Regions from separate parts of the Micromonospora sp. NPDC004551 genome, predicted to be linked through region 2. Evidence: predicted binding sites of a transcription regulator. Region 2 holds the regulator's gene; the other holds the start of a gene.
What was found. Region 2 encodes HrcA, which represses chaperone genes, less so after heat shock. Its sites were predicted from a motif close to GGTTNGCACNCTCNNNNNGAGNGTGCNAACC; they were not measured.
Positions count from the first base shown of each region.

Region 1: a site for HrcA is predicted at 10,950-10,980, ahead of groL (chaperonin GroEL). Genes of this name have one in related genera too.

Region 1 is NZ_JBEXLM010000025.1:48,097-63,388, forward strand. It holds gene ABZW14_RS25420 (FUSC family protein) at 1-244, opposite strand, end outside; gene ABZW14_RS25425 (metal-dependent phosphohydrolase) at 319-954, shown strand; gene ABZW14_RS25430 (DUF4031 domain-containing protein) at 926-1,246, opposite strand; gene ABZW14_RS25435 (FAD-linked oxidase C-terminal domain-containing protein) at 1,304-2,704, shown strand; gene ABZW14_RS25440 (hypothetical protein) at 2,709-3,218, opposite strand; gene ABZW14_RS25445 (glycerol-3-phosphate dehydrogenase/oxidase) at 3,281-5,107, opposite strand; gene ABZW14_RS25450 (S8 family serine peptidase) at 5,172-7,748, shown strand; gene ABZW14_RS25455 (GNAT family N-acetyltransferase) at 7,792-8,721, shown strand; gene ABZW14_RS25460 (hypothetical protein) at 8,806-9,048, shown strand; gene groL (chaperonin GroEL) at 9,130-10,752, opposite strand; gene ABZW14_RS25470 (hypothetical protein) at 11,028-12,344, opposite strand; gene ABZW14_RS25475 (cold-shock protein) at 12,463-12,666, opposite strand; gene ABZW14_RS25480 (GNAT family N-acetyltransferase) at 12,891-13,409, shown strand; gene paaN (phenylacetic acid degradation protein PaaN) at 13,521-15,194, opposite strand; gene ABZW14_RS25490 (GNAT family N-acetyltransferase) at 15,247-15,292, opposite strand, start outside.
Region 2 is NZ_JBEXLM010000036.1:31,859-47,150, forward strand. It holds gene ABZW14_RS29775 (serine hydrolase domain-containing protein) at 1-571, opposite strand, end outside; gene ABZW14_RS29780 (histidine triad nucleotide-binding protein) at 593-943, opposite strand; gene ABZW14_RS29785 (SDR family oxidoreductase) at 991-1,752, shown strand; gene ABZW14_RS29790 (16S rRNA (uracil(1498)-N(3))-methyltransferase) at 1,893-2,627, opposite strand; gene dnaJ (molecular chaperone DnaJ) at 2,629-3,771, opposite strand; gene hrcA (heat-inducible transcriptional repressor HrcA) at 3,845-4,867, opposite strand; gene ABZW14_RS29805 (DUF4870 domain-containing protein) at 5,099-5,740, shown strand; gene hemW (radical SAM family heme chaperone HemW) at 5,783-7,006, opposite strand; gene ABZW14_RS29815 (enoyl-CoA hydratase-related protein) at 7,026-7,811, shown strand; gene ABZW14_RS29820 (hypothetical protein) at 7,929-8,789, shown strand; gene ABZW14_RS29825 (MOSC domain-containing protein) at 8,798-9,439, opposite strand; gene ABZW14_RS29830 (carbohydrate ABC transporter permease) at 9,507-10,337, opposite strand; gene ABZW14_RS29835 (sugar ABC transporter permease) at 10,334-11,320, opposite strand; gene ABZW14_RS29840 (sugar ABC transporter substrate-binding protein) at 11,317-12,609, opposite strand; gene ABZW14_RS29845 (GlsB/YeaQ/YmgE family stress response membrane protein) at 12,830-13,114, opposite strand; gene ABZW14_RS29850 (GlsB/YeaQ/YmgE family stress response membrane protein) at 13,377-13,664, opposite strand; gene lepA (translation elongation factor 4) at 13,907-15,292, opposite strand, start outside.

The DNA of each region.
Region 1 (15,292 bases), on a different contig from region 2:
CGAACACCGGCTGCGGATTGTTCAGCAGCCGGTGGGAGACCAGGTAGGCCAGCCCGGCCGCGAGGCCCGCCTGGACCGCCAGGCCGGTGGCCGTACGCACGCGGTGCATGCGGTCGTGCAGGGTGGCCCTGCCCCGGCGCCGGAGCTGCTCCACGGCCTCCGAGATGCGGGCCCCGTCGACGTCGACCAGTCCTTCACGCAAAGCGGTACGCCGGAAGAACCTCGGTCGTCGGTCCCGGGCCACGGCCATGGCCGGTACTACCCGCCCCGCCCGAGGTGAATCCTGCGAACCGGCCGCGGTGGGGCAGACTGCACCGGGTGGGCGAGCTGATCGAACGGTGGCGGGACGCGGCCCGGGCGGCGGGGGCCACCGACCCGGCCGGTGTCGAACGGGCCGGGGCCCGGCTGCTGGCCGGCTGGCGGGAGCCGCACCGGCACTACCACACGGTGGCCCACCTGCGGGCGGTGCTCGACGTCGTCGACGCGTACGCCGGGTCGGCCCGCCGCCCGGACCTGGTCCGGCTGGCGGCGTGGTGCCACGACGCGGTCTACGACCCGCGCGCCGGGGGCGACGCCAACGAGCGGGCCAGCGCCGAGCTGGCCGGGGACCTGCTCGCCGCCGCCGGGCTGCCGGCGGAGGCGGTGACCGGGGTACGCCGGCTGGTGCTGCTCACCGCCGGTCACGCGGTCGGGCCGGACGACCCGGACGGCGCCCTGCTCTGCGACGCCGACCTGGCGGTCCTGGCCGCCCTGCCCGCCGACTACGACCGCTACGCCGCCGCCGTCCGCCGCGAGTACGCCCACGTCCCCGACCCGGACTTCCGCGCTGGCCGGGCCGCCGTGCTGACCGCCCTGCTGGCCCTCCCCCGGCTCTACCGGCTGCCCGAGCCGCACACCCGCTGGGAGGACCGCGCCCGCGCCAACCTCACCCGGGAACTCGCGACCCTGAGCTGACCCCGGCGTCCCCCGGGCCGGCCGGGGCGGGGACCGCGCGGGGCTTGGGGCGGCGCAGGTCGGCGGCGCGGAGGAGCCGGACGATCTCGCGGGAGGGGACGAGGCGGGCGCCCAGCCAGACGGCCACCGGGACGCGCTCGGCCGGGAGGTCGTAGTGGTCCCGGTCGAAGCCGCGCCGGGGCACGCCCAGCGCCTCGGCGAAGGCGTGCAGCTCGGCGTACGAGACGTCGCTGACCAGGTGCGACCAGAGCCGCCCCCGCGAGGGCACCGAGGGCGGGTCCACGTAGAGCATGGCGACCAACGGTACGCCGGTTGGTCATCCCCGCCGGCACGACCTAGCCTTCCCGGCATGGCCGCCCATCCCCTCGTCGACGACCTGCGGGCCGCGCTCGGCGATGCCGCCGTGCTGACCGACCCCGACCTGCTGCGCCTGCACGAGCGGGATGAGGCCGACCTGTGCGCGGCGGGCAGCCCGCTCGTGGTGGTCCGCCCGCGCAGCACCGAGGAGGTCGTGGCCGTGGTCCGCGCGGCCGGCCGGCACGGCGTACCCGTGGTGCCGCAGGGGGCGCGGACCGGGCTGGCGGGCGCGGCGAACGCGGTCGACGGCGCGGTGGTGCTGAGCACCGTGGCGATGGACCGGATCCTGGAGGTCGACCCGGTCAGCCGGATCGCCGTGGTGCAGCCCGGCGTGGTCAACGCGGTGCTGGCCGGGGCGGTCCGCGCGCACGGGCTCTGGTACCCGCCCGACCCCGGCTCCTGGGAGTCGTCCACCATCGGCGGCAACGTGGCGACCAACGCGGGCGGCATGTGCTGCGTGAAGTACGGCGTGACCACCGAGTACGTGCTCGGGCTGGAGGTGGTGCTCGCCTCCGGCGAGGTGCTGCGCACCGGCCGGCGCACGGCCAAGGGGGTCGCCGGCTACGACCTGACCCGACTCTTCGTCGGCTCGGAGGGCACCCTCGGGGTGGTCACCGAGGTGACCGTGGCGCTGCGGCCGGCACCGGAGGAGTCGCTGACCCTGGTCGCGGTCTTCCCCACCACGGCGGCGGCCGGCACCGCGGTGGCCGGGATCGCCGAGCGCGGCCTCACCCCCAGCCTGCTGGAACTGCTCGACCGCACGCACCTGCGGGCCATCGAGGCGTACCGGCCGATGGGGCTGCGCACCGACGCGCGGGCGCTGCTGCTGGCGGCCGTCGACACCGGTTCCCGGGCCGCCGACGACCTGGCCAGGCTGGCCGGGGTGTGCACGGCGGCCGGTGCCGACGAGGTCTACGCCGCCACCGACGCGGAGGAGGCGGCCGCCCTGCTCCAGGCCCGGCGGCTGGCCCACCCGGCCATGGAGAAGTTCGCCGCCGACACCTTCCCCGGCGGCAACGGCGGCCTGGTCATCGACGACGTGGCGGTGCCCCGGGGCGCGCTGGCGGCGCTGCTCGACGGGGTGGCCCGGATCGCCGAGGAGTGCGACGTGCCCATCGGCGTCGTGGGGCACGCCGGCGACGGCAACATGCACCCGAACATCGTGGTCGACCGGGCCGACCCGGCCGGCCTGGCGCGCGGGCGGCGGGCGTTCGACGAGATCATGCGGCTCGGGCTGGAACTCGGCGGCACCTGCACCGGCGAGCACGGCGTCGGCCTGCTCAAGCGGGACTGGCTGGCCCGGGAGATCGGCCCGGTCGGCGTGCGGGTGCACCAGGCCATCAAGGCGGCGCTGGACCCGGCGGGGCTGTTCAACCCCGGCAAGGTGCTCTGACGCCTCAGCTCTTGTCCTCCGCCGGGGTGGCCTGAGTGATCAGCAGCAGGACCTCGTACGCCACCGGCGGCTTCGGCTCACCCGGGCAGTCCTGGATGGTGATGGTCAGCCCCGGCGGGATCAGCAGCGTCGAGGTCAGCGCGTCGATGCAGCCCTGCTTGTAGTGCCGCGCCTCGTCGGTCTCCCCCGCCAGGGCCGGGTCGGCGAGCATCCGCTGCAACCGCTGCGCCTGATCGGGAGTGAGGACCCCCGTCGAGTCGACCCCGTCGCCCGCGCAGTCACGGCACTGCCACCGCCCGGCCGGGTCCACCTCCAGCGTGCGCGGCGGCCCGGCCGCGCCGAGCTGCTGCACCAGGGAGACCCGCCGCCCGTCCGGGGTCGGCGAGGCGGCGCCCGGCCCGTCCGGCGTGGTGGCGCCCTCGGCCCGATCGAAGAGCGAGCAGCCGCTCAGGGCGGTCGCCAGCAGGACGCCGACGGACAAAGCACGGACGCGCGACCAGGATGGGCGAACCACGCCGGGAAACCTACACTTCCGTAGGTAAGGCCGGAACCCTCCGGAGAGACGTTACCGACGGGTCACCGGGAAGACGACGCCACACTGTCGCCGTCGGCCCCCCGGTCCGCCGCGAAGCCCCGCACGTCCGGCGCGCCCAGTCGGGCCGCGTCGGCCGCCACGTCGTCCGCCATGAGCTGCGACTGCCGCTCGGCCTCCACCCGGGCCCGGTAGTGGGCCACCTCGCGGGCCCGGGTCGCCTCGTCCCAGCCGAGCACCGCACCCATCAGCTCCGCGGCGTGCTCCGCCGACTCCAGGCCCCGGTGGCTGGTCTCGATGGAGATCCGGGTACGCCGGGTCAGCACGTCCTCCAGGTGCAGCGCCCCCTCGGCACGGGCCGCGTACGTCACCTCGGCGGCCAGGTATTCGGGTGCGCCGGCCAGCGGGGAACCGAGCAGCGGGTCCGCCTCGACCAGGGCGAGCAGGTCCAGGGTGAGGGTGCCGTAGCGCTCCAGCAGGTGCTCGACCACCCCGACCGGCACCCCGTGCCGGCGGGCCAGGTCGGCCCGGTCCCGCCACATGGCCGCGTACCCGTCGGCGCCGAGCAGCGGCAGGTCGGCGGTGCGCGACGGGCGGGTCCACCCGAGCCGGTGCACCGCCCGGTCGACCACGTCGGAGGCCATCACCCGGTAGGTCGTGTACTTGCCGCCGGCCACCAGTAGCAGCCCGAGCATCGGCTCGATGACCGCGTGCTCCCGGGAGAGCTTGGAGGTGGAGTCCGCCTCGCCGGCGAGCAGCGGGCGCAGCCCGGCGTAGACGCCCTCGATGTCGTCGGTGGTGAGCGGGCGGTCCAGCACGGTGTTGACCTGCTCCAGCAGGTAGTCGATGTCCTTGGCGGTGGCCGCCGGATGGGACCGGTCCAGCCGCCAGTCGGTGTCGGTGGTGCCGATGATCCAGTGGCCACCCCACGGGATGACGAACAGCACGCTGGTTGCGGTGCGCAGGATGAGGCCCGCCTCGCCGGTGATCGCCGAGCGGGGCACCACCAGGTGCACGCCCTTGGAGGCCCGGACCCGGAAGCCGGGGCGCAGCCCGACGTCGTTGAGCATCCGGGACATGTCGTCGCTCCACACGCCCGTCGCGGCGATGACGGTGCGGGCGCGTACCTCGAACTCGGCGTCCGGCGAGCCGGCGGGCGCCTCCAGGTCACGCACCCGGACGCCGGTGACCTCCCGGGCCTGCCGGATCAGGCCGACCGCCCGGGCGCTGGTCACCACGGTCGCGCCGAGGCTGGCCGCGGTGCGCGCCAGCGTCACCACGAGGCGGGCGTCGTCGACCTGGCCGTCGTAGTAGCGGATCGCACCGGCCAGCCGGTCCGGCCGCAGGCTCGGGAAGATGCGGTGCGCGCCCTCCCGGGTCAGGTGCCGGTGCAGCGGCATGCCGCGCCCGCCGCCGAACACCCCGGCGAACACGTCGTAGGCGGCCACGCCGGCGCCGTAGTAGGAGCGGCGGAAGAGCCGGCGGGGCAGGTCGCGCAGCCCGCCCTCGGCGGGGAGCGGGACCAGGATCGGCACCGGGCGCACCAGGTGCGGGGCCAGCCGGGTGGCGAGCAGGCCGCGCTCGGTCAGCGCCTCGTGCACGAGGTGGAACTCCAGCTGTTCCAGGTAGCGCAGGCCGCCGTGGATCAGCTTGCTGGACCGGCTGGAGGTGCCCGCGGCGTGATCGCGCGCCTCCACCAGCGCCACCTTCAGGCCACGCGACGCGGCGTCGAGCGCGGCACCCGCCCCGGTCACACCACCACCGATGACCAGCACGTCGAACCGCTCGGCGCGGAGCCGGCGCAGGTCATCGGCGCGGCGCTCGACGGAGAGCTGACCGGCCACGGATCGGGACACGTTGGGGTCGCGCACCCGTCCACCGTAACCGTCGCCCGTCGTCGGCGGCACCTACCCGCCGGGCCGTACGGTGAGGGCCATGCAGCCCGGCCCGCCCACCGCTCCCGTACCCCCGTTCGGTCCCGCTCGCCGCGACACCGGGCCGTGGCCGGTGGTCGCCGCGGTGGTGACCGGCGCCTGGGCCGTGCTCGTCACGCTGCCGGGCCAGCTCGTCGGCTGGGTGGTCGACCAGCTCGTGCTGGTCGCGGGCCAGGACCGCTCGGTGGCCGTCTGGCCGGTGGTGGCGCTGGTCACCGTGCTGCTGGTGGGCGCGCCCACGCTGGCGCTCGCGCTGCTCCCCCGCTCCCCGGCGGTCCGGGCGACGGGCCGCGCCTGGCTGGCCGGCACGCTCGCGCTCGGCGCGCTGACCCTGCTCCGGGCGCTGCCGCCCGTGCACCACGAGGCGTACCTGGCCGCGCTGGCCGCGGCCGCCGCCCTGCTCGCCCTGGTCCTCGACCGGCTGGCCGGCCGCCGCGCGGCCGCTCCACCGGCTCCTGGCGGCGCGCTGGCTCCGGGCAGTGCCCCGGCTCCCGGCGCCGCCCCAGCTCCCGGCACTGCCCCGGGTGCCGGCGCCGCCCCGGCTTCCGATACCGCGCGGGTGCCGGGCGGCGCGCCAGGTGGTCGGCGCGACGGTGCGGCCGCTTCCGGCGGCCGGGGTGCGCGGTTCGGGCCCGTGACGCTGCTGGCGGTGGCCGCCGGGCTGGCGTCGCTGCTGCCGTGGGCCTGGGTGGGCGCGCTGGGCGGCGCCCTGGAGACCCTGCTCGCCGCGCTCGCGGCCGCCGCGCTCGGCGCGCTCGCCGCGGTGCTCCTCGGCCCCGCGTTCTGGGCCGCGTTCGCCGTCGGCACTCCGCCCCGGCCGGCCCGGCTGGTGCTGGTCGGCGGGCTGGTCGCCGGGGTGACCCTGGCGCTGCTGGGCGCCGGGGCCGGCCAGTCCGGGGCGCAACTGCCGGCGCTGCTCCTGCTGCCGCCCCTCGGCTTCGTGCTGGGCGCGCTGGAGGCGGCGGCCCGGCGCGCCGGGCGTCCGGCCGGGCGCCGGCCGGTGCGCTGGCTGGTCGGTCTCGCGCTGCTCGGGCCGCTGGCATTCGCCGATCCGGAAGAGGTCACCGTCCTGCTGGCGACCAGCCGCGACGTCCCGTTCTGGGTCGCGGGGGCGACCGGCGCCGCGTTCGCCGTCGCGGTCCTGCTCGCCGTCGGGTACGGGGTGCTCCTCGCCCGGCCCCGCGCCCGCGGGCCCCGGCGCGGCCTGGCCGGGGTGACGGCCGCGGCCCTGCTCGCCGCCGTGGTCGTGGTGTACGCGGTCCCCGGCCAGCCCGGCCTGCACGGGGAGCGGCTGCTCGTGGTGCTCCGCGAGCAGGCCGACCTGACCGGCATTCCCGCCGGGGCACCCGGCCGGGCCGGCCGCGACGCCCGGGCGGCCGAGGTCTACCGGCGGCTCGTGGCCACGGCCGGGCGGACCCAGGGCGACCTGCGCCGCGAGCTGACCCGGCTGCGCCTGCACCCGACGCCGTACTACCTGGTCAACGCCATCGAGACGGACGGCGGGCCGGAGGTCCGGGCCTGGCTCGCCGGCCGGCCCGAGGTGGCCCGGGTGCTGGTCAGCCAGCGGCTGCGGCCGCTGCCCGCGGAGGCACCCCCGACCCGGGGCACCGTGCCGGCCCCGACCGGTCCGACCTGGAACGTCTCGCTGATCGGCGCGGACCGGGTCTGGTCGGAGCTGGGCGTGACCGGCGCCGGCGTGGTGGTGGGCAGCTCGGACTCCGGAGTGGACGGCCGGCATCCGGCCCTGGCCGCCGGCTTCCGGGGTGGCGACGACTCCTGGTACGACCCCTGGGAGCACCGCCGGACGCCGGCCGACCGGGGCGGCCACGGCACGCACACGGTGGGCAGCGCGGTGGGCCGGAACGGGATCGGGGTGGCCCCCGGCGCGAGCTGGGTCGGCTGCGTGAACCTGGACCGCAACCTGGGCAGCCCGGCCCGCTACCTCGACTGCCTCCAGTTCATGCTGGCCCCGTTCCCGCCCGGCGGGGATCCGCTCACCGACGGGCGGCCGCAGCGGGCGCCGGACGTGCTGACGAACTCGTGGGGCTGCCCGCCGGTCGAGGGCTGCGACCCGGGGGCGCTGCGCCCGGCGACCGCCGCGCTGGCCGCGGCCGGCATCCTGGTGGTGGTGGCCGCCGGCAACACCGGCCCGTACTGCGGCTCCATCGCGGACCCGCCGGCGCCGTACCCGGACGTGCTCACGGTCGGTGCGGTCGACCGGGCCCGCCGGCTCACCCAGTTTTCCAGCCGGGGGCCGGCCGCCGGGGGCGCCGCCAAGCCGGACCTGGTGGCGCCAGGCGCCGGGGTGCCGTCGGCGTACCCCGGGGGCGGTTACGCCACCCTGGACGGCACTTCGATGGCGACCCCGCAGGTGGCCGGCGTGGTGGCGCTCATGTGGTCGGCCAACCCGGCGCTGGTCGGCGACCTGGACCGGACCCGGCGGATCCTGGCCGAGACGGCCACCCCGGCCACGGCGCCCACCGACGCGCCCTGCGGCGGCGCCCGGAACCTGGTCGGCGCCGGCCTGGTCGACGCGTACGCGGCGGTCCGCGCCGCGCGGGCCGCGAACCTCGGTTAACAACCCTGTCCAATGGCCTGCGGATGACCTAGGGTCGGCGTCCATGGACGTGGAGATCATCGAGCTGGGTCCGGACCGCCTGCCCGAGGTCGTGGAACTCTGCCGGCGCGCCCTGGACCTGCCGGAGGACGCCGCCGAGGCGCCGGCGATCGTGGGCAGCCTCGCCGACCGGGCGGCGGCCGACCGGCCGGTGCTGCGGCTGGGCGCGGTCCGTGGCGGCGCGCTGGTCGGGGTGCTGGTCGGCTCGCTGTCCGGGCGGGACGCGCGGCTCGGTCACGTCGACCTGGCTGCCGTGGCGCCGGAGGAGCGCCGTCAGGGGATCGGCGGCTCCCTGCTGGCCGAGGCCGAGGCCCGGCTCGCCGGGCTCGGCGCGGACGAGCTGCTGCTGGCCGGGAACCCGCCGCACTACGCCTGGCCGGGCATCGACGTGCGCTACACCCCGGCGGTCTGCGCCGCGCTGCGGCTCGGCTACCGGCAGGACCGGACGGCCTGGAACATGACCGCCGACCTCAGCGAGGGCTCTGCGGCGCTCCGCTCCACGGAGGCCGCCGAGCAGCGGCTGGCCGGGCGGGGCGTCACGGTCCGCCGGGCCGAACCGGCGGACCTGCCGGCGCTGGCCGGGTTCGCCCGGGCCACCTTCGGCGGCGCCTGGGACGGCGAGTTGGCCGGGTCGGTCGGCCGGCCGCACGCGGGCGCGCACCTGGCCGAGCGCGACGGGGAGATCCTGGGCTTCGCGGCGTACGGGTCGTCGCGGCCGAGCTGGTTCGGGCCGATGGGGACCGCCCCGGCGGCCGAGGGCTCGGGCATCGGCGGCGTGCTGCTCCGGCGCTGCCTGCGCGACCAGGCGGCGGCCGGGATCGAGGCGGCGCAGATCGGCTGGGTGGGCCCGGTGCCGTTCTACTCGGGGGCGGCGGGCGCGCGGATCGAGCGGGTGTTCTTCCTTTACCGGAAGGAACTTAACGGACAGAAGTAACTAAAGTTACATAGACGGCAATAACGCCGTTCGCCCTCCCCGGCATCGACCGGCCCCTACGGTCGGGGATTAGAGGAGGCGGGCATGACCACGGACGACGAACGGACCGACGACCAGCCACCGAGCTGGCGACCGGTCGGCGAGCTTCCCGGCCAGCTGCCGTTCGACCGGCTCGATTTCGGCGACGCCGAGCAGCTCGCGGAGATGACCGGAGCCGACGGGCCGCCGACCGAGGAACCACTGCAACCGGTGGACGAACCCATCCGGCTCACGCCGCCCTACGACCGGGCGCACAAGCGACGCAACCAACGTCGACTGCCGACCTGAGAGACACGGCCTGAGACATACGGAAAGGGGGCGGACCGCTGACGCGGCCCGCCCCCTTCGGCGTGCTGGGTGGAGCAGGACTCAGAAGTCCATCTCCCCGCCACCCGGGCCAGCCGGGGCGGCCGGGGTCTTCTCCGGCTTGTCCGCCACGACGGCCTCGGTGGTGAGGAACAGCGCGGCGATCGAGGCGGCGTTCTGCAGGGCGGAACGCGTCACCTTGGCCGGGTCGATGATGCCCGCGGCCAGCAGGTCCACGTACTCGCCGGTCGCGGCGTTGAGGCCGTGACCCGGGTCGAGGTTGCGGACGCGCTCGACGACGACGCCACCCTCGAGGCCGGCGTTGACGGCGATCTGCCGCAGCGGGGCGTCCAGCGCGATCTTGACGATCTGCGCGCCGGTCGCCTCGTCGCCCGCCAGGTCCAGCTTGTCGAAGGCGGTCTTGCCGGCCTGCACCAGCGCGACGCCACCACCCGGGACGATGCCCTCCTCGACGGCGGCCTTCGCGTTGCGGACGGCGTCCTCGATGCGGTGCTTGCGCTCCTTCAGCTCGACCTCGGTGGCCGCGCCGACCTTGATCACCGCAACACCGCCGGCCAGCTTGGCCAGGCGCTCCTGCAGCTTCTCGCGGTCGTAGTCGGAGTCGCTCTTCTCGATCTCGGCCCGGATCTGGTTGACCCGACCCTGGATCTGCTCGGCGTCGCCGGCACCGTCGACGATGGTGGTCTCGTCCTTGGTCACCACGACCTTGCGGGCGCGGCCCAGCATGTCGAGGCTGACGGCGTCGAGCTTGAGGCCGACCTCCTCGCTGATGACCTGACCACCGGTGAGGATGGCGATGTCGGCCAGCATGGCCTTGCGGCGGTCACCGAAGCCCGGCGCCTTGACGGCGACCGACTTGAAGGTGCCGCGGACCTTGTTGACCACCAGGGTGGCCAGGGCCTCGCCCTCGATGTCCTCGGAGATGATCAGCAGCGGCTTGCCCGACTGCATGACCTTCTCCAGGATCGGGAGCAGGTCCTTCACCGAGGAGATCTTGCTGTTGACGATCAGGAGGTACGGGTCGTCGAAGACGGCCTCCATACGCTCCGGGTCGGTCATGAAGTAGGCGGAGATGTAGCCCTTGTCGAAGCGCATGCCCTCGGTGAGCTCAAGCTCGAGGCCGAAGGTGTTGCTCTCCTCGACGGTGATGACGCCTTCCTTGCCGACCTTGTCCATCGCCTCGGCGATGATCTCACCGACGCTGGGGTCGGCGGCGGAGATGGAGGCGGTGGAGGCGATCTGCTCCTTGGTCTCCACGTCCTTGGCGAGCTTCAGCAGCTCCTCCGAGACGTTGGCCACGGCGGCCTCGATGCCCCGCTTCAGGGCCATCGGGTTGGCGCCGGCGGCCACGTTGCGCAGACCCTCACGGACCAGGGCCTGGGCCAGGACGGTCGCCGTCGTCGTGCCGTCACCGGCCACGTCGTCGGTCTTCTTCGCGACCTCCTTGACCAGCTCGGCGCCGATCTTCTCGTAGGGGTCCTCGAGCTCGATCTCCTTGGCGATGCTCACACCATCGTTCGTGATGGTGGGGGCACCCCACTTCTTCTCGAGCACGACGTTGCGGCCCTTGGGGCCGAGGGTCACCTTCACGGCGTCGGCGAGCTGGTTCATGCCCCGCTCGAGGCCGCGGCGCGCCTCTTCGTCGAACGCGATCATCTTGGCCATACGGCGTTGTCCTCCTGGACACTCACGGGCCATCCGAGGGTTCCCCGGATGGGCCGTCTGGTGTACGCACCTTGGGGACGTCGCCACCTGGCGACGACGACGTCTCCTCGGTCGGGCCGGACAGCCCGCGACGACCGGCCCCGTGCCGCTCCGGCGCCATCTGACGACCGTCGCGACCGTTGCCCTACCGTCCCGACCATTGGCACTCACCGTACGCGAGTGCCAATGACTTGTTTAGCACTCTCCCTAGCCGAGTGCAAGCACACTGCCCCCGCTCAGCCGAGTTCCGCGGCCAGTCGGGCGGCGTTCACCGGGCCTTCCTGCGCCCGCTGCTCGGCGTAGGTCGCCACCAGCCCGACGAGCTGCGCCAGATAGGCCGGGGTGGCCAGCACCGCGCCCGCCACGGCCAGCGCCACGGCGCCCGCCGCGGTGCCCGCAGCGGCCATCGGATCCACGCCGAAGACGAGCTGGTTGATCAGCCCGAGCACGCCGTCCAGCACCGCCGCGGCGATCAGCACGCAGATGACCAGCGCCACCCGACCCAGCACCATGCCGAACCGCTGGTGGAACATCCGCCAGGCCCGGCCGATCGGCTCCTGCCGCTCGAACAGATAGATCGGGCCGAACAGGGCGAAAGCGAACGCCGCGTAGAGGCCCGGTAGCAGGCAGAAGCAGGCGCCGACCGCGATCAGCAGCGAGGCCACGATGGTCCAGCCCCAGAGGCCGAGGGCGCGGCGCAGCCCGTAGCGGAGGGCGGCGCCGACACCGACCGGCTCCCCGGCCGCCTGGCGGGCGACCACCCAGGTGCCGGCGGCCCAGCCGGTGCTCTGCAGCGGGCCGAAGATCAGGGCGGCGAGCAGCACCGCGCCGTAGAAGGCGAACACGTGCTCGAAGTAGCCGCTGGGCAGCACCGGGGCGCCGTCCGGGCCGGTGACCGGCTGCTCGGTCGGTGCGAGGGCGAGCGAGATGACCGCGATCGCCGCCGCCGGGACCGTCTGGGTCAGCAGCATGATCGGCAGGAGCTGGCGCCAGCCGCGCCGCAGCGCGCCCCCGCACCGGCTGAACCAGGCGCCGATGCCCGCGTGCGGCGGGGTGACCAGCGGGTCCTGCGGGTCGAGACCCGGGTGCCAGCCATACGGCTGGCCGGGCACGGGGTAGCCGGCGCCGGGCATCGGGTGGCCCGGGTAGGTTCCGCCGGGCAGCGGGTGGCCGGGGTAGGCCGCGCCGGGCAGCGGAGCGGCGCCCGCCGGCCAGGTCCAGCCCTGCGGCGGCCCGGCCGGATCCACCGGATATGGCCCCCAGGGCTGCCCACCGGTGTCGGACTGGCCGGGCGCGGCGAACCCGCCGGGGGTGACCGGCGAGCCGGGTGCGGCGGACGGGCCGGGTTGCGCCGGCACAACGCTGTCACCGGGGGCGGCCGGCCGGACCGCCTGAGCCGGGGTGGGGGACCCGGGCGGGGTGGGGTCGACCGCATGCCCCGACGCCGGGGCCGGCTCGGGGGCCGGCGGCGTGGGCCGGGTCGGGTCGACCGGCGCACCGGGCGACGCCGGGGGCACCGGCTCGGCGGAACCCGACGGGGGCAGGTCGGACATGAACCCTCCTCAGCAGCGACGGCTGGAACGGCTCATGATCTTCCACGGCGCGGGCCTGCGCCGCAGCCCCCTCGTCGGGGTGTCGCGGCCGCCGATCGGGCGGCGGCCGCACGAAGGATCAGGCGATGACGCGGACCCGCTCGGCCTGCGGGCCCTTCTGGCCCTGGGCGATCTCGAACTCGACCCGCTGGCCGTCGTCCAACGCCTTGTAGCCGTCCATCTCGATCGCGGAGAAGTGGACGAAGACGTCCTGCCCGCCGTCGACGGCGATGAAGCCGTAGCCCTTTTCCGAGTTGAACCACTTCACGGTGCCCTGTGCCACGGTGCACTTCCTCACTCTGCGCGGCGTTCCACAACCCCGGGAACCGGCGGACCGGCACCGGCCAGTCACCGGTTCGGCGATCGGTGACGGCCGCTGAATCGGGTGACCGAAATCGCACGCTACACGAGGAGTGACGACCGCGCACGACCACAAATCGGGCATATTCCGGTCGCGATGCGGGCCCGGCCGGGCGCGGGTACGCGCCCTTCCGGTATGCATGCGACATGACCAGCGCGCCCACCACGACCACCACCGTCCGCCGGGTCCGTCCGGCGGACGCCGCCCGGATGCGGGCGCTCCGGCTGGAGATGCTGGCCGACTCCCCGCTGGCGTTCCTGGAGACCGTGGCCGAGGCCGCCGCCCGGCCGCACGCCGAGTACGCGGCCCGGATCGCCGCCGTCTCGCAGGGGGAACAGAACGCGCAGTTCGTGGCCGATCCGGGCGGCCGCCTGGTCGGCCACGCCGGCGGCACGGTCGCCCCGGACGAGCCGGGGTTGACCCTCATCTACGCCGTCTACGTGACGCCCACCTGGCGGGGCAGCGGGCTGCTCGGCGCGCTGGTGGACGAGGTGGCCGCCTGGTCCCGGGCGTGCGGCCGGCCCGAACTCATGCTGGAGGTCGTGGTCGGCAACGACCGCGCCTGCCGGGCGTACGAGAAGCTGGGCTTCGTGGACACCGGCGCACGCGTCCCGCACCCGCGCATCCCGTCACTCCACGAACTCCAGATGCGCCGCCCCGCCTGACCACAGCCTGGGTGAAACGCCATGGAGGTCAAAAGCTCGGCTCGACCTCCATGACGTTCCACCGACGAGGGCACTCACCACAACGACGAGGTCGGGTGCACCACCGCAGGATCAGACGTGCCTACGGCTCTGCACGATGCGGAAGCGGTTCGCCACGTACGCCCCGTCGGTCAGCGCCGAATTCGCCGCCGGGTTCGCCCCGGAGCCGTGGAAGTCGGAGAACGCCGCGGACTGGTTGACGAACACGCCGCCGGTCAGGTTGCAGGACAGGTGCACGCCGGCGTCGATCGCCGCCGCCTCGGCCGCGTCCAGCACGGCCTCGTCGGTCGAGTAGACGCCCGCGGTCAGGGCGCCCTTCTCCCCGACGGTCGAGCGGAGGATCGCCAGGCTGTGCGCGGTCGAGTCGGTCGCGATGGCGAACGAGATCGGGCCGAACCACTCGCGGGAGTAGATCCCGGTGTCCGTCGCGTCGAGCTTCACCACGGTGGGCGTCCGCACCACGGCGTCCGGGAAGGACGGGTGCGCCACGGTCCGCGACTCCAGCACCGGCTCGCCGACCTTGGTGACCTCCTCCAGCCGCTCCAGCACGCCGTCGTTGACGATCGCGCCGGTCAGCTCGACGCCCCGGGCCGGGTCGGCGGTGAGCTTGGCGACCGCGCCGGCGATGCCGGCGGCCACCTCGTCGAAGCTCTTGTGCCCCTGGTCGGTCTCGATGCCGCCCCGGGGGATCAGGAGGTTCTGCGAGGTGGTGCACATCTGGCCGCTGTACAGGGTCAGCGTGAAGCCCAGGTTGCGGCACATCCCGGCGAAGTCGTCGGTGGAGTCGATCACCACCGTGTTCAGGCCGGCCTTCTCGGTGTAGACGGCGGCCTGCCGCGCGTTGGCCTCCAGCCAGTCGCCGTACTCGGTGGAGCCGGTGAAGTCCACGATTCTCACGCCGGGGTGCAGGGCCAGGGTCGAGGCGAGCTTCTCACCGGCCGCCTCGGGGGCGAGCTGCACCAGGTTGGGGTCGAAGCCGGCCTCGGCGAGCACCTGGCGGGCGTACTTCACGGTGATGGCGAGCGGCAGCACGGCGCGCGGGTGCGGCTTGACGACGACCGGGTTGCCGGTGGCCAGCGAGGCGAAGAGCCCGGGGTACGAGTTCCAGGTCGGGAAGGTGTTGCAGCCGATCACCAGCGCCACGCCGCGGGGCACCACGTGGAAGGTCTTGCTCATCCGCAGCGGGTCGCCCTTGCCGGCGGCCTTCTCCCAGCCGGCCGTGCCCGGGTGCCGGGTCATCTCGGCGTACGCGTAGGCGACCGCCTCCAGCGCCCGGTCCAGCGCGTGCGCGCCGCCGGCCTGGAAGGCCATCACGAAGGCCTGGCCGCTGGTGAACTGCACCGCGTTGGCCAGCTCGAAGACGTTCTTGTGCAGCCGGTCGAGGATCTCCAGACAGACGCCCACCCGGGCCTGCGGGCCGGCGTCGCGCCAGGCCGGCAGGGCGGCGGTGGCGGCGGCCACGAGCTGGTCCGCCTCGGCGTGCGGGTAGCGCACGTCGAGCGGCACGCCGAAGGGGCTGACCTCGGTGGCGACCGTGGCGCCGTCGCCGGGCTGGTCGAGCGGGAAGTCGCCACCCAGGTACGCCTCGAAGGCGGCCTTGCCGTCGGCGGCGGCGGTCTCGCCGTAGACCCGGGGGCTGGGGGACTCGGGATAGGCGGACCAGTACCCGCGCTCCGTGATCGCGGTCAGCGCCCGGTCGAGGGTCTCGGCGTGCCTGTCGTACAGGGGGTGCGGGGTCTCCGTCATGCCCGCCATCATGCAACAGCGAGCCACCAGATCAGTAGTGGCGTGTCACAAGTCAGATCGTCAGCTGCCAGTCGGTCGAGCCGGCCACCGGCCGGTAG
Region 2 (15,292 bases):
GGTCGCCGGGCGTGGTGCCCGTGGCGGTCAGCCCGAGCGGGGCGAGCACCCGCTCGGCCAGCACCTCGGCCCAGGTGCCGCCGCGCAGCCGGGCCGCCATCTCGCCGAGCAGGGCCATGCCGAGGTTGGAGTAGTGGTAGCGCCGACCGGTGGGCAGCACCCGCTCCACCCGGGCCAGGTCGGCGAGCAGCTCGCTGACGTCGGGCGCGCGCAGGCTGTCCCAGACGTCACCGTGCGGCTCGCGCTGGAGGCCCGCGGTGTGCGACAGCAGCCGGCGTACGGTCAGCTCGCCGTGCGCCGGCAGGTCGAGGTGCCGCCCGATCGGGTCGTCCAGGTCGAGCAGCCCGTCGTCGCGGCACTGCATGACCAGCACGGCCGTGAAGGTCTTGGTGACCGAGCCGATCCGGAAGACCGTGTCCGCCCCGAGCGGGGTGTCGTTGCCGGTCCCGCCGGCCGCGCAGGTCCAGAGCGGCCGGTCGGCCCGGTGCAGGGCGACCGAGACCGCCGGGATCCGCCCGTGGGCCTGCGCCTGCCGCACCATCCGGCCGAGCCGGTCATGCACCGTGATCATGAGGGCAGTCTAGGCAGCGCGTCAGCGGCAGAGCATCGGGCCGAGCGGTCCCCCGCCGAGCAGGTGCGCGTGCACGTGGAAGACCTCCTGGCCGCCGTACGGTCCGGTGTTGAACATGAGCCGGAAGCCGTCCACCGTGAGGCCCTCCTCCTCGGCCACCACGGCGGCCGTGCCCAGCAGCTCACCGGCGAGCGCCGGGTCGCCCTCGGCCAGGGTGACCACGTCCGCGTAGTGCTCCTTCGGGATCACCAGCACGTGCGTGGGCGCTTTCGGGTCGATGTCCCGGAAGGCCAGGGTGGTGGCGGTCTCACGGACGATGGTGGCCGGGATCTCCCCGGCGACGATCCGGCAGAACAGGCAGTCGGTTCCCATCGGGGCATGGTAAGTCGTCCCGTACCGGCTGAGGCATGATGTGCCGCGTGACTTCTCGGGCGGTGCTGGTGACGGGGGCCTCGCGGGGCATCGGGAGCGCGGTGGCGCGGGCGTTCGCGGCGGGCGGGGACCGGGTGGCGATCCACCACCGGGACTCCGCCGACCTGGCCGAGGCGCTGCGGGCGGACCTGCCCGGCGACGGGCACGTGGTGGTCCGCGCCGACCTGGCCGACCCGGAGGCCGTCCGGGCCATGGTGGACGAGGCGGCGCAGCGCCTGGGCGGCCTCGACGTCCTGGTCAACAACGCCGGCGTCTACGGCCCCCGCGACCTGCCGCACCCGGTGTTCGGCAACACCTACGACCAGTGGCGGGAGCAGTGGCGGCTGGTCCTGGAGACCAACCTGACCGGCGCCGCGAACGTCACGTGGTGCGCTGCGCAGCACATGCGCGAGCGGGGCGGCCGGATCGTGAACGTGTCGTCCCGGGGCGCCTTCCGGGGTGAGCCGGAGCAGCCCGCGTACGGGGCGAGCAAGGCGGGGCTGAACGCGCTCGGCCAGTCGCTGGCGCTGGCCCTGGCCCCGTACGGCATCGCGGTGGCCACGGTCGCGCCGGGCTTCGTGGCGACCGACATGACCACCACCCACCTCAGCGGCGAGCGGGGCGACGCGATCCGCGCCCAGTCCCCGTTCAACAGGGTGGCCCGCCCCGAGGAGATCGCCGCGGCGGTGCACTGGCTGGCCAGCCCCGAGGCGGAATGGGCCTCCGGCACCATCGTCGACCTGAACGGCGCGTCCTACCTCCGCACCTGACGGCCCACCGCGCCCACCGCCCGGGCCGCCCGGGCCGCCCGGGCCGCCCGTCCGAGTTGATCAAGAGGTTTGCGTCGGAATCCGGCCGGATCCTGACGCAAACCTCTTGATCAACAACGAGAGTGCAGGCGGCGTTCCGTTCACCAGCGGGACAGGCGGGTGGACAGGACGCTCAGGGCGGCCACGCCGGCCGTCGACGTACGGAGCACCGACGGGCCCAGGCGGACCGGACGGGCACCGGCCTCCTCGAAGGCGGACAGCTCGGTGTCGGCGATACCGCCCTCCGGGCCCACCACCAGCACGATCTCGCCGGTCTCGGGCAGCGCGGCGGTGGTCAGCCGCTCCTCGGCCTCCTCGTGCAGGACGAACGCGGCGGCCGCGCCGGCGATCCGCCGCGCCACCGTGGCGGTGGACTCGTCGGGCGTGCCCGCCACCACCGGCAGCCACGGGCGCCGGGCCTGCTTGGCCGCCTCCCGGGCGGTCGCCGCCCACTTCTCCCGGGCGCGTGCGCCCCGGTCACCCCGCCACTGGGTCACCGAGCGGGACGCCGCCCACGGGACGATCTCGTCCACCCCGACCTCGGTCATCGCCTGCACGGCCAGCTCGCCCCGGTCGCCCTTGGCGATGCCCTGCACCACGACGAGCCGGGGGACGGACGCGTCGGCGTACCCCCGGGAGGTGACCCGGAGATCGAGGGTGCCCCGGCCGACGGCGGTGACCACCGCGCCGGCCGTGCCGCCCCGCCCGTCGGCCAGCAGCAGCTCCTCGCCGACGCGCAGCCGCTGCACGGTGGCCGCGTGATGCCCCTCGGGGCCGTCCAGCGTCAGCGTGTCACCGGTGGGCAGCGCCTCGACCAGGAACAGCGGCGCCGACACCTCAGGCGTGCCCGTTGAAGGCGTCGCGCATCCGGGAGAAGAAGCCGCCCTGCTTGGTCAGCTCGGCGACCTCCTCACCACGGGTCTTGGCGAAGTCGCGCAGCATCCGCTCCTGGTCGGCGTCGAGCTTGGTCGGGGTCCGCACGTCGAGGTGGACGTAGAGGTCGCCCCGGCCGGTGCCGCGCAGGTGCGGCACGCCCCGGGCACGCAGCCGCAGCGTGCTGCCCGGCTGGGTGCCCGGCTTGACGTCGACCGTCTCCTCGCTGTCGAGGGTCTTGATGGTCAGGCGGGTGCCGAGCGCGGCCGCCGTCATCGGCACGGTGACCCGGCAGTGCAGGTCGTCGCCCTTGCGGGAGTAGACGTCGTGCGGCCGCTCGTGGATCTCGACGTAGAGGTCGCCGGCGGTGCCGCCACCGGGGCCGACCTCGCCCTGCTGGGCCAGCCGGATCCGCATGCCGTCCTCGACGCCCGCCGGGATCTTCACGGTGAGCGAGCGCCGGGTGCGCACCCGGCCGTCGCCCGCGCAGGTCGGGCAGGGGTGCGGGATGGTCGTGCCGTAGCCCTGGCAGACCGTGCACGGCCGGGCGGAGACCACCTGGCCGAGGAAGGTCCGCTGCACCGACTGCACCTCGCCCCGGCCGCCGCACGCCTCGCAGGTGGCCAGGTGGGTGCCGGCCGCGGTGCCGGCGCCGGAGCAGGTGGTGCACAGCACCGCGGTGTCGACGGTGATCGGCGCCTCGACGCCGAACGCCGTCTCGTTCAGGTCCAGCTCCAGCCGCAGGATGGCGTCGGCGCCCGGCCGGGTGCGCGGCCGCGGGCCGCGGCTGCCGCCGGCCGCCCCGCCGAAGAAGGCGTCCATGATGTCCTGGAAGCCGACGAACGGGCCGGCCCCGCCCGGACCACCCGCACCCGCGCCACCGCCGCCCGGGGCGAGCGGGTCGCCGCCCAGGTCGACGATCTGCCGTTTCCGATCGTCCGAGAGGACCTCGTACGCGGCGTTGATGTCCTTGAACTTCTCCTGTGCCTCCGGGTCCGGATTGACGTCCGGGTGGAACTGCCGCGCCAGCTTGCGGTAGGCGCGCTTGATCTCGTCGTCGGAGGCGTCCCGGCTCACGCCGAGAATGCCGTAGTAGTCCCTGGCCACTGCGTTCGGTGTCCTCATGTTCGTCTCGCGTTGCGCCGGTCGTCGGCCGGAGCCGGCCGACGGCCCTGACTGGTCAGTTCTGGGCCAGCAGTTCGCCCACGTAGCGTGCCACGGCCCTCACCGTGGCGATGGTGCCGGGGTAGTCCATCCGGGTCGGGCCGAGCACGCCGAGACCACCCACGATGGTGCTGCCCGGGCCGTACCCGGTGCTGACCACCGAGGCGGCGCGCAGGTTGTCGATCTCGTTCTCGTCGCCGATGAGCACCCGGGTGGTGCTCGGCTCGGCCTCCCCGATCAGCTTGAGCAGCACGACCTCCTCCTCGAGCGCCTCGAGGATCGGTCGCAGCGAACCCTGGAAGTCGAGCAGGCCGCCCCGGGTCAGGTTGGCCGTGCCGGCCAGCGCGATGCGCTCCTCGTGCCGCTCGACCAGCGTCTCCAGCAGCACGCTGGAGAGGGTGGCCATGGCCGGGCGCAGCTGCGGGGTGGACTCGTCGACGAGGGCCTGCACGAGTGGCGGGGTGTCCGAGAGCCGGCTGCCGACCAGCTTCTCGTTGACCACCCGGCGCAGGTCGGTCACGTCCTCGGCGGCCACCGGCCCGGGCAGCTCGACCAGCCGCTGCTCGACCCGGCCGGTATCGGCGATCATGACGACCATCAGCCGGGTGGTGGAGATCGGCACCAGTTCCAGGTGGCGCACCTTGGAACGGGCCAGGCTCGGGTACTGCACCACGGCGACCTGCCGGGTGAGCTGGGCGAGCAGGCGGACCGTGCGGTGCACCACGTCGTCCAGGTCGACGGCGCCGACCAGGAAGCGCTCGATCGCCCGGCGCTCGGCCGGGCTGAGCGGCTTGACCCGGGAGAGCCGGTCGACGAAGAGGCGGTAGCCGCGGTCGGTGGGCACCCGGCCGGCGCTGGTGTGCGGCTGCCGGATGTAGCCCTCCTCCTCCAGCACCGCCATGTCGTTGCGGACGGTCGCCGGGGAGACGCCCAGCTGGTGGCGCTCGACCAGGGCCTTGCTGCCGACCGGCTCCTGCGTGGCGACGTAGTCCTCGACGATCGCGCGCAGCACGGCGAGTTTGCGGTCGTCGAGACCCATCTCCACACCTCCTGACGCACCTCGTCCGCCCCGGCGCGCGGCATCCGCCGGGCGTCTGGCACTCGACTGTAGCGAGTGCCAGTCTACGTCGGCGGGCCCGCCGACGCGATGATCAGCGGCGCACCGCGGGTGCGGCCCGCCGCACAGTCGGCCCGCCAGAGCCGAACAGCCGGACATCCCGGGCGATCTCGCTCTGGTGCGCTCTTGCCTCCGGGACCTACCGTGACGTCCATGACTGAACCTCCTCGCCCTCCCGGAGCGGGGGACTCCGGCGCACCGCCGCCGGAGCCGACCCCGCCGTCGGCGCCGTTCGGCTCGTCGTCGGCCGCCGAGCCTCCCACCGCACCACTGTCCGGGGCACCGGCGGGGGGCGACTATCCCCCGCCCGGTGGCTATCCGCCGCCTCCCGGAGGCCAGCCGCCGTCGGGCGGCTACCCGCCCCCGGGCGGCTATCCCCCGCCGGGCGGCTACGGGGCGCCGGGCGCCGGCTACCCGGGCGGCGGGGCCTACGGGCCGCCCGCCGGCTACGCCAACAACGACGACAAGACCTGGGCCCTCGTCGCGCACTTCGGCGGGGCGGCCGGGATGTTCGTCGGCGGCGGCGTACTGGGCTGGGTGGCCCCGCTGATCGCCCTGCTCGCCCGCGGCAACCAGTCGCCGACCGTCCGCGCGCACGCGATCGCCGCGCTGAACTTCCAGCTCATCTGGTCGATCATCGCGCTGGTCGGCTGGATCCTCGCCTGCATCCTGATCGGTTTCGTGATCGGTTTCGGCGCGATGCTCGTCGGCATCATCTTCGGCATCCTGGCCGGGGTGAAGGCCAACGAGGGGCAGCTCTACCGCTACCCGATGTCGGCCAGCCTGATCAAGTGACCCGCCCCGGCCGGCTCCCTCCCGGGGGGCCGGCCGGTCCGGTCAGGGCAGCAGGTCGCGCACGACCGCGTCAGCGAGCAGCCGGCCGCGCAGGGTGAGCACCGCCCGTCCCGCGGCGTACGCCCCGGGGTCCAGCAGGCCGTCGGCGCGAGCCCGTTCGGCGCCCGCCCGGCCCGCCTCGTCGAGCCCGGACAGGGGCAGACCCGTGGCGAGCCGCAGCCGCAGCATCACGTCCTCCATGTGCGCCTCGTCCGGCGTGAGCACCTCCCGGGCCAGGCCCGGGGACTCCCCGGCGGCCAGCCGCTGGGCGTACGCGGTCGGGTGCTTCACGTTCCACCAGCGCACCCCGCCGACATGGCTGTGCGCCCCCGGGCCCAGGCCCCACCAGTCGGCACCGGTCCAGTAGAGCAGGTTGTGCCGGCACCGGGCCGCGTCGGAGCGGGCCCAGTTGGAGACCTCGTACCAGGAGAAGCCGGCCGCGCCGAGGGCCGCCTCCGCCGCGAGGTAGCGGTCCGCCGCCACGTCGTCGCTGGGGTACGGCAGCTCGCCGCGGCGCATCCGCGCGGCCAGCCGGGTGCCGTCCTCCACGATCAGGGCGTACGCGCTGACGTGGTCCACCCCCGCCGCGACCACCTGGTCCAGCGAGGCGGCGAAGTCCTCGGCGCTCTCCCCCGGGGTGCCGTAGATCAGATCCAGGTTCACGTGGTCGAACCCGGCGTCCCGCGCCTCCAGCGCGGCGGCGGTGGCCCGGCCGGCGCTGTGCTGCCGGTCGAGGATCGCCAGCACCCCGGGGGCCGCGGACTGCATGCCCAGCGAGATCCGGGTGTAGCCGGCGGCCCGCAGCGTCTTGAGCGACTCCGGGGTGACCGTCTCGGGGTTGGCCTCGGTGGTCACCTCGGCGTCGGCGGCCAGCCCCCAGGTCCGGTCGATGCCGTCGAGGATCCGGGCCAGGTCGTCGGCCGCGAGCAGGGTGGGGGTGCCCCCGCCCACGAAGACGGTGTCGACCCGGGGCGGCGGGGAGTCGCCGAGCACCCGGCCGGCGAGGGCCAGCTCGGCCAGCACGGTGTCGGCGTAGGTCTCGCGGCTGGCACCGCCGCCCAGCTCGGCCGCCGTGTAGGTGTTGAAGTCGCAGTAGCCGCACCGGCTGGCGCAGAACGGGACGTGCACGTACACGCCGAAGCCGCGCGCGCCGACGGCGCGGCGGGCGGCAGCGGGCAGCGCCCCGTCGCGCGGGATGGGTTCGCCTTCTGGAAGGACGCCGGGCATGGCCACTAGTGTGCCCGGCATGACCTCTCCGGACGCTCTCGTGCGGGTCGCCACGGCCCGTGGGGTGACCACCCTCACCCTGGACAGCCCGCACAACCGCAACGCGCTCTCCACCCCGCTGATGACCGAGCTGCTGGCCGGGCTGGCCGCGGCGGTGGCCGACGACGCGGTCCGGGCGATCGTGCTGGACCACACCGGCCCGGTGTTCTGCTCCGGCGCCGACCTGAAGGAGACCGCCGCCGCGTACGCCAGCGGGTCGGTGCCGGCCGGGATGCTGGGCGACGTGCTGGTCGCGGTGCGGGAGTGCCCGAAGCCGGTGCTCGCGAGGGTGGCCGGGCCGGCGCGGGCCGGCGGGCTGGGCCTGATCGCCGCCGCGGACCTGGCGGTCTGCGCCGAGGAGGCCACGTTCGCCTTCACCGAGGTCCGGATCGGGGTGATCCCCGCGGTGATCTCAGCGACCGTGCTGCCGCGGCTGCACCCCCGGGCCGCCGCCGAGCTGTACCTGACCGGCGACACCTTCGACGGCCGGCGGGCCGCCGAGATCGGCCTGGTCACCGCGGCCGTGCCGGCGGACGGGCTGGACGCCGCGGTGGAGCGCTACTGCGCCTCGCTCGTGAAGGGCGCCCCGAAGGCCCTCGCCGGGGCCAAGGAGCTGCTGCGGCGGCCGGCCGCCACCGACCTGCGGGCCGAGATCGCCGAGTTGGCGACCCTCTCGACCGGGTACTTCCTCTCCGAGGAGGGCCGGGAGGGCGTACTCGCGTTCCGGGAGAAGCGGCCCGCGGCCTGGGTGCCCGCCGGAGACTGAGGTCGGGGCCCCCGGAAGCGGCGCGTGCCGGGGCGGTGACGCAGCGGGAGCCGTCCGGTCGGCCGACCCGGACACGGGAGTGAACGACGTACGCTTGGCGGGCTGTCGGGACAGGGGGTGCGGGTGCGAGCGCGAGCGGCGATCGTGGCATCGGGTGTGGTGGTGGCGGTGCTGGCCCTGCTCGGCGTGTGGTTCGTCGCGAAGCAGTTCGGGCACCACCTGCGGCTGCCGACGGCGAGCCGGACCTGCACCGTCCAGGCCGACGGCGAGGTCGTGCTCAGCGCCGACCAGATGGCCAACGCGGCCACCATCGCGGCGATCGGCGTGCAGCGCAAGATGCCTGAGCGGGCCGTGGTCGTGGCGCTGGCGACGGCCTACCAGGAGTCACACCTGCGCAACATCGCGCATGGCGACCGGGACTCGCTCGGCCTGTTCCAGCAGCGCCCGAGCCAGGGCTGGGGCACCCCCGAGGAGATCCGCGACCCGCGCTACGCGGCGACGAAGTTCTACGCCGCGCTGAAGAAGGTCAAGGGCTGGGAGAAGCTGCGGGTCACCGAGGCCGCCCAGCGGGTGCAGCGGTCGGCCTACCCCGAGGCGTACGAGAAGTGGGCGGACGAGTCGCAGGTGCTCACCCGGGCCCTGCTCGGCAACGCGACCGGGGCGGTGGCGTGCACGGTCGGCCCGACGCCGACGATGCGCGGCCCGGCCGCCGCCAGCGCCCTGATGCAGAGCCTGGCCCTGGACTGGGGTCTCCCGGAGCTGAACTCGGGCACCGACCTGACCGGGCTGACCGTGCCGGCCGCCGACACCCGCAACGGCTGGCGGTACGCCCACTGGCTGGTCTCCCACGCCGACGACCACGGGGTGAAGCGGGTCCGCTTCGGCGGCCTGGAGTGGACGGCCGAGCAGGGCACCTGGGCCCGGGTGAAGGGCGATCCCGCGACCCAGGTGCTGGCCGAGGTCTTCGCCGCGGCCTGACCCGTCGGTCAGGCGACCCGCCCCAGCCGGCGGCGCACCTTCGCCTGCAGCGACTCCGGCAGGTCCGGCACGTCGAGCAGGCGCGGCAGCAGCTCCGGCTCCAGCGTGGTCGCCCGGAACACCTCGCCGATCGTCACACCGTGCGCCGGCCGGTCGACCACCTCGACGGGATCGCCCGCGCCCACGTCGCCCTCGCGCAGCACCCGCAGGTACGCCCCGGGCGCCCGGTGCTCGGTGAACCGCTTGATCAGGTCGGGCATGCCCCAGAAGCCGGCGAAGGTGCGGCACGGCGTACGTGGCTTGGTGACCTGGAGGACGGCGGAGCCCACCGCCCAGCACTCGCCGATCACGGCGCCGGTGACGTCCACCGCCCAGGTGGTGAGGTTCTCGCCGAAGGCGCCCGGCCGCAGCGCCCGGCCCAGCTCGCCGGCCCACCAGCCGGCGTCCTCCTCGGCGTACGCGTAGACCGCCTGGTCGGGGCCGCCGTGGTGGGCCCGCTCGCCGATGAAGTCACCGGTGACCCCGCCGAACCGGATCGCCACCCGGCCGTCGACCGGCCGCTTGTCGATGCCGCTGCGGCCGCTCGGGTCGCCCGCCCATGCCGCCTCGGTCACCCCGCCGATGTTCACCGCCGCCAGCCTGCCCGTCATGGCGGTCAGCCTAGGGGCCGCCACCGGGCGCCGGGAAACGGGTTCCGCCCGGCGCCGGGTGGACCGCTCAGCCCTTGACCGCCCCGGCGACCAGGCCGGAGACCATCCGGCGCTGGACCAGCAGGAAGAAGACGACCACCGGCAGCGTGAACAGCGTCGAGGCGGCCATCACCGAGCCCCAGGCGGTGTCGTCCCGCCCGAAGAAGAACGTCATGGCCACCGGAAGCGTGTACTTGTGCTGGTCGTTGATGAAGGTCAACGCGAAGATCAGCTCGTTCCAGGCGGTGATGAAGGAGAAGATGCTGGTGGCCACCAGGCCGGGGGCGACCAGCGGGAAGAGCACCTTGCGGAAGGTCTGGGCCCGGCTGGCCCCGTCGATCGCCGCCGCCTCCTCCAGTTCCTTGGGCACCGCGGCCACGAAGCCGCGCAGCATCCAGACCGCGAACGGCAGCGAGAAGCCGAGGTAGGTCAGGATCAGGCTGGGCAGGGTGTTGTAGAGCCCGAGCCGCTGGATCATCAGGAACAGCGGGATGACCAGCGCCTCCAGCGGGATCATCTGCACCACCAGCAGCAGGATCAGGAAGGTGGTGCGCAGCTTGAAGCGGAACCGGGCCACCGCCGTCGCGGCGAGCAGCGCGACCAGTCCGCTCAGCAGCACGGTGGCCACCGCGACCAGCGCGCTGTTGAGGAAGAAGTCCGTGAAGGTCACGCCCGGGATCAGGTTGCCGGTGAGGATCTCCCGGTAGTGCTCCAGGGTCGGCTCCGCCGGCACGGGGCGCGGCGTGGCCGAGAAGATCTCCTTGTTGGGCTTCAGCGAGGTGGCGACCATCCAGTAGACCGGGAAGGCCGCGAAGAGCGCGACCAGCAGGCCGGCCCCGTTGAGGGCGATCTTCTTCACGACTCGTCCTCCTGCCGGAGCACCATACGGACGTACACGCCGGTCACCACCAGCAGGATCAGGGTGAGGATGACGGCGATCGCGGAGCCCAGGCCGTACTTCGGCGGCGGCGAGAACGCCTCCGCGTACGAGTAGATCGACAGCATGAACGTCGACCGGTCCTGGGTGCCGCCGGCCAGCACGAACTGCTGGGTGAAGACCTTGAAGTCCCAGATCGTGGAGAGCACCACGAGGATGCCGAAGACCGGCCGCAGCATCGGGAAGGTCACCGACCAGAAGACCCGCCACGGGCCGGCGCCGTCCACCCGGGCGGCCTCCTGGAGCTCGCTCGGCACGCTTTTCAGCCCGGCCAGCACGCTGACCGCGATGAACGGGAACGAGTGCCAGACCACCACGAGGGTCAGGATGCCGAAGAACAGCAGCGGATCGTTGAACCAGCCGTAGCCGGTCCAGTCGCTACGCCCGAACACGGCCGTGGAGAGCCCGTCCGGAAGCTTGTTGAACAGCCAGGTCACCAGGCCGCTGGTGTCGTCGAAGATCCACTTCCAGACGATGGTGCCGGTCAGCGCCGGGGTGGCCCAGGCCAGCATCACGCAGCTCGCCACGAACGTGGCCATCTTCTTGCCGAGCTTGTTGAGCAGCAGCCCGACCAGGGTGCCGAGGATCATCGTGAGCACCACGTTGGCCACGGCGAAGAGCACGGTGTTGCGCAGCACCGTCCGGAAGAACGGGTCGCCGAGGATCTGCGCGTAGTTGGCCAGGCCCACCCACGGCCACTCGCGGTCCCCCCGCAGCTGCCGGACGCTGTCCAGCTTGTAGAAGGACATCATCACGACCTGGCCGAGCGGCCAGAGCAGCAGCACCGCGATGATCGCCAGGCAGGGCAGGAGCAACAGGTACGGGAGGCGGTCCACACGGCGGCGCCGCCGCGCGGGGGTCTCCCGCGCGACGGCTTCGCCGGTGGCCTCGGTCAGCGTGGTCACTTGGCGTTGAGGATGCTTTCCATCTCGGTGGCCGCGTCGGCGGTGGCCTTCTCGACCGTCTTCTGGCCCTTGATGACCGAGCTGTTCATGGCCTGGGTCACCGTCTTGGTCCGGCTCACCTCCACCCACTTCGGGGTGAGCGGGGTCAGCTTGGTGTTCTGCATGGCGGTGGCGAACGCCGCCATCACCTTGTCGTTGGCGTAGTTGCCGCCGCTGACCAGGTCCTTGTAGACCGGGAAGAAGCCGAGGCTGCTGGCGAACTCCTGGTCCTTCTGCTTGCTCAGCAGCACGGTCAGGTAGTCCCAGGCGAGAGCCTGCCGCTTGCTGTCCTTCCAGAGGGCGATGTCGGAACCGCCGGCGAAGGCCGGCGCGGCCTTGCCGTCCGGACCGGGGATGGGGAACGTGCCCCACACCTTCTCGATGTCCGGGTTGTCCTTCTTCATCGCGCCGCCCTGCCAGCTACCGGCGAACGCCATGGCGGCCTTGCCGGTCGCGAACTGGGTGCGGGCGTCGACCTCGTTCCAGGCGGCGGCGGCCGGCGGGGCCACCTTGTGCACGGTCACCAGGTCGGTCCAGAACTTGACGGCCTTCTGCGCCTCCGGCGTGTTGTAGCCGGACTTCCAGCTGTCGCCGTCCTTGGTGGCGATCTCCGCGCCGGCCGCCCAGAGGAACGAGTAGAACGGCAGCTCGGAGTTGCCGGGCAGGGCGATGCCGTAGGTGCCCGGCTTCTTGGCCTGGACGGTCTTCGCGGCGGTGACCAGCTCGTCCCAGGTGGTCGGCGGCTTCACGCCCGCCTCGGCGAACCAGTCGGTGCGGTAGTAGATGGCGCGCACGCCGGCGTACCACGGGACGCCGTACTGCTTGCCGTCGAGCTGGGCGTTCTTCACCAGGTCGGGAAGGATGTCCTTGCCCTCGGACCAGCCGTTGAACTTCTCCGTGACGTCGGCGAGGGCCTCCTGCGCCGCCCAGCCCTGGGTCTCGGTGTTGCCCAGCTCGGTGACGTCCGGGCCCTCCCCGCCGGCGAGGGCGGCCTGGAACTTCTTCGGCGCCTCGAGCCAGGGGATGTACTGCACCACGACGTCGGTCTCGGGGTGCTTCTTCTTGAACTCCGCCTCGACGCCGTCGAGGAACTTGGTCTGGGCGTCGCCGCCCTCACCCATCATCCAGACCGTCAGCTTGCTGTTGTCCGCGGCCTTGTCGTCGTCGCCGGAGCCACCGCACCCGGACAGCACCATCGCGGCCGAGGCCACGATGGCGGTGACCGGGGCCAGCCGCTTCCACCTGTTCACGCCATATCTCCCTCGGGGCCGTTTGGCACTAACCTTCTCCGCCGCACCTTAGTAGGAAAATTTCCTTTACAACAGGGGGTAGTCGCGGCGGGCGGCCGTGGCGACCGTACAACAGCCGAAGGCCCGGACGGCAGGGGTGCCGTCCGGGCAGCTCAGGGAGATGGAAGCGGGCGCCCGACCGGTCGGTCGGGCGCCCGCTGCAGCGTTTCGGTGCCGGGGGTCAGTAGCGCGAGACGCCGCGGCGGCGACCCACACCGGCCACCAGCGCCACGCCGATGGCGGCGAACAGGACCTGCAGCAGCAGCTCCCGCCAGTCGATGCCGGCGGTGTCGGCGAAGCCCGAGGCCCGGGCGACGATCGTGCCCAGCAGCGCGGCGCCGACGCCGATCAGCATGTGCAGCCACATCGGCATGTTCTGGCGGCCCGGGACGACCAGGCGGCCCAGAGCGCCGACGATCAGACCAACGATGAGCGCGGTGATGATGCCCCAAACGGTGAGCTCCACGGTCGCCCTCCTTCTCTTGAATGAGTCACACGATGTCGTGTGGTTCCTGTCGTGACCGCTAAGTTCCCGACCCGCCGAAAATCCAAACCGACTCCGGTGACGAATTACGCGCAACGGCTCTGAGCTGGGCTTTCTTTGCCTTATTCGGGCGCACGGAAAGCGGCCGTCCGACCATTGGCAGCCTGACCGCGTTCAATGCGCAAACGCCAGCGGGCGCCCGACCGGCCGGTCGGGCGCCCGCTGAGGCGCGTGGCGAGGTGCGTCAGTAGCGCGAGACGCTGCGGCGGCGACCCACGCCGGCCACCAGGGCCACGGCGATGGCGGCCAGCACGACCTGGACCAGCAGCTCCATCCAGTCGATACCGGCGGTCTCGGTGGCGATGCCCATGGCGCGGGCCAGGACGGTGCCCAGCAGCGCGGCGCCGACGCCGATCAGCATGTGCAGCCAAATCGGCATGTTCTGGCGGCCCGGAACGACCAGGCGGCCCAGCGCGCCGACGATCAGACCAACGACGAGCGCGGTGATGATGCCCCAGACGGTGAGATCCACGGTCCTTCTCCTTCTAAGAAGTTTCACACGGTCTGTGTGGTTCCTGTCGTGACCGGTAAGTGCCCGACCCGCCGAAAACCCAAACCGCCCCACTTCCCGCGCCGCCCGCCGGGCACGCGCCCGCCCGCCGGTGATCACGCAGGTGGGAGCGGTTCCGGCCGGCGAGGAAAAATCTTCATCGGGTACGCGAAACGGCCGGCACCCCGGGCGAGCGGGACACCGGCCGTTCCGACCGACTGGGGCTACTTCTTACCGGGGGCCTTGCCGTCGCCGGAGTCGGAGGAGAGCGCGGCGATGAAGGCCTCCTGGGGGACCTCCACCCGGCCCACCATCTTCATCCGCTTCTTGCCCTCCTTCTGCTTCTCCAGCAGCTTGCGCTTCCGGCTGATGTCACCGCCGTAGCACTTGGCGAGCACGTCCTTGCGGATGGCGCGGATCGTCTCCCGGGCGATCACCCGGCTGCCGATGGCGGCCTGGATCGGCACCTCGAACTGCTGGCGTGGGATCAGTGTGCGCAGCTTCGCCGCGATCGTCGTGCCGTAGGTGTAGGCCTTGTCCTTGTGCACGATCGCGCTGAACGCGTCCACCGGCTCGCCGTGCAGCAGGATGTCGACCTTCACGAGGTCGGACGCCTGCTCGCCGGACGGCTCGTAGTCCAGTGAGGCGTAGCCCTTGGTGCGGCTCTTGAGCTGGTCGAAGAAGTCGAAGATGATCTCGGCCAGCGGCAGCGTGTACCGCAGCTCCACCCGGTCGGCGGAGAGGTAGTCCATGCCGAGCAGGCTGCCCCGCCGGCCCTGGCACAGCTCCATCACCGCGCCTACGTAGTCGTTCGGGGTGAGCACGGTGGCCCGCACCGTCGGCTCGTACACCTCGGCGATCTTGCCGGTCGGGTACTCGCTCGGGTTGGTCACCACGATCTCCTGGCCGTCCTCCTGGATGGCCCGGTAGACCACGTTCGGCGCCGTGGAGATGAGGTCGAGGTTGAACTCGCGCTCCAGCCGCTCCCGGATGATCTCCAGGTGCAGCAGGCCGAGGAAGCCGCAGCGGAAGCCGAAGCCGAGCGCGCCCGACGTCTCCGGCTCGTAGACCAGGGCGGCGTCGTTCAGCTTGAGCTTGTCCAGCGCCTCGCGGAGGTTGGGGTAGTCGGACCCGTCGATCGGGTAGAGGCCCGAGTAGACCATCGGCTTCGGGTCCTTGTAGCCGCCGAGCGCCTCCTTGGCCGGGTTGGCGTTGATGGTGACCGTATCGCCGACCCGGGACTGGCGGACGTCCTTCACGCCGGTGATCAGGTAGCCCACCTCGCCGACGCCGAGCGCGTCGGCCTTGACCATCTCCGGGGAGATGACGCCGATCTCCAGCAGCTCGTGGACGGCGCCGGTGGACATCATCTTGATCCGGTCCCGCGCGCTGATCTTCCCGTCGACGACCCGGACGTAGGTGACCACGCCGCGGTAGACGTCGTAGACCGAGTCGAAGATCATGGCGCGGGCGGGGGCGTCGGCCTTGCCCACGGGCGGCACGAACTGCCGGACGATCTCGTCGAGCAGGTGCGGCACGCCCTCACCGGTCTTGCCGGAGACCTTGATGCAGTCCGCCGGGTCACCGCCGATCAGGTGGGCCAGCTCCTC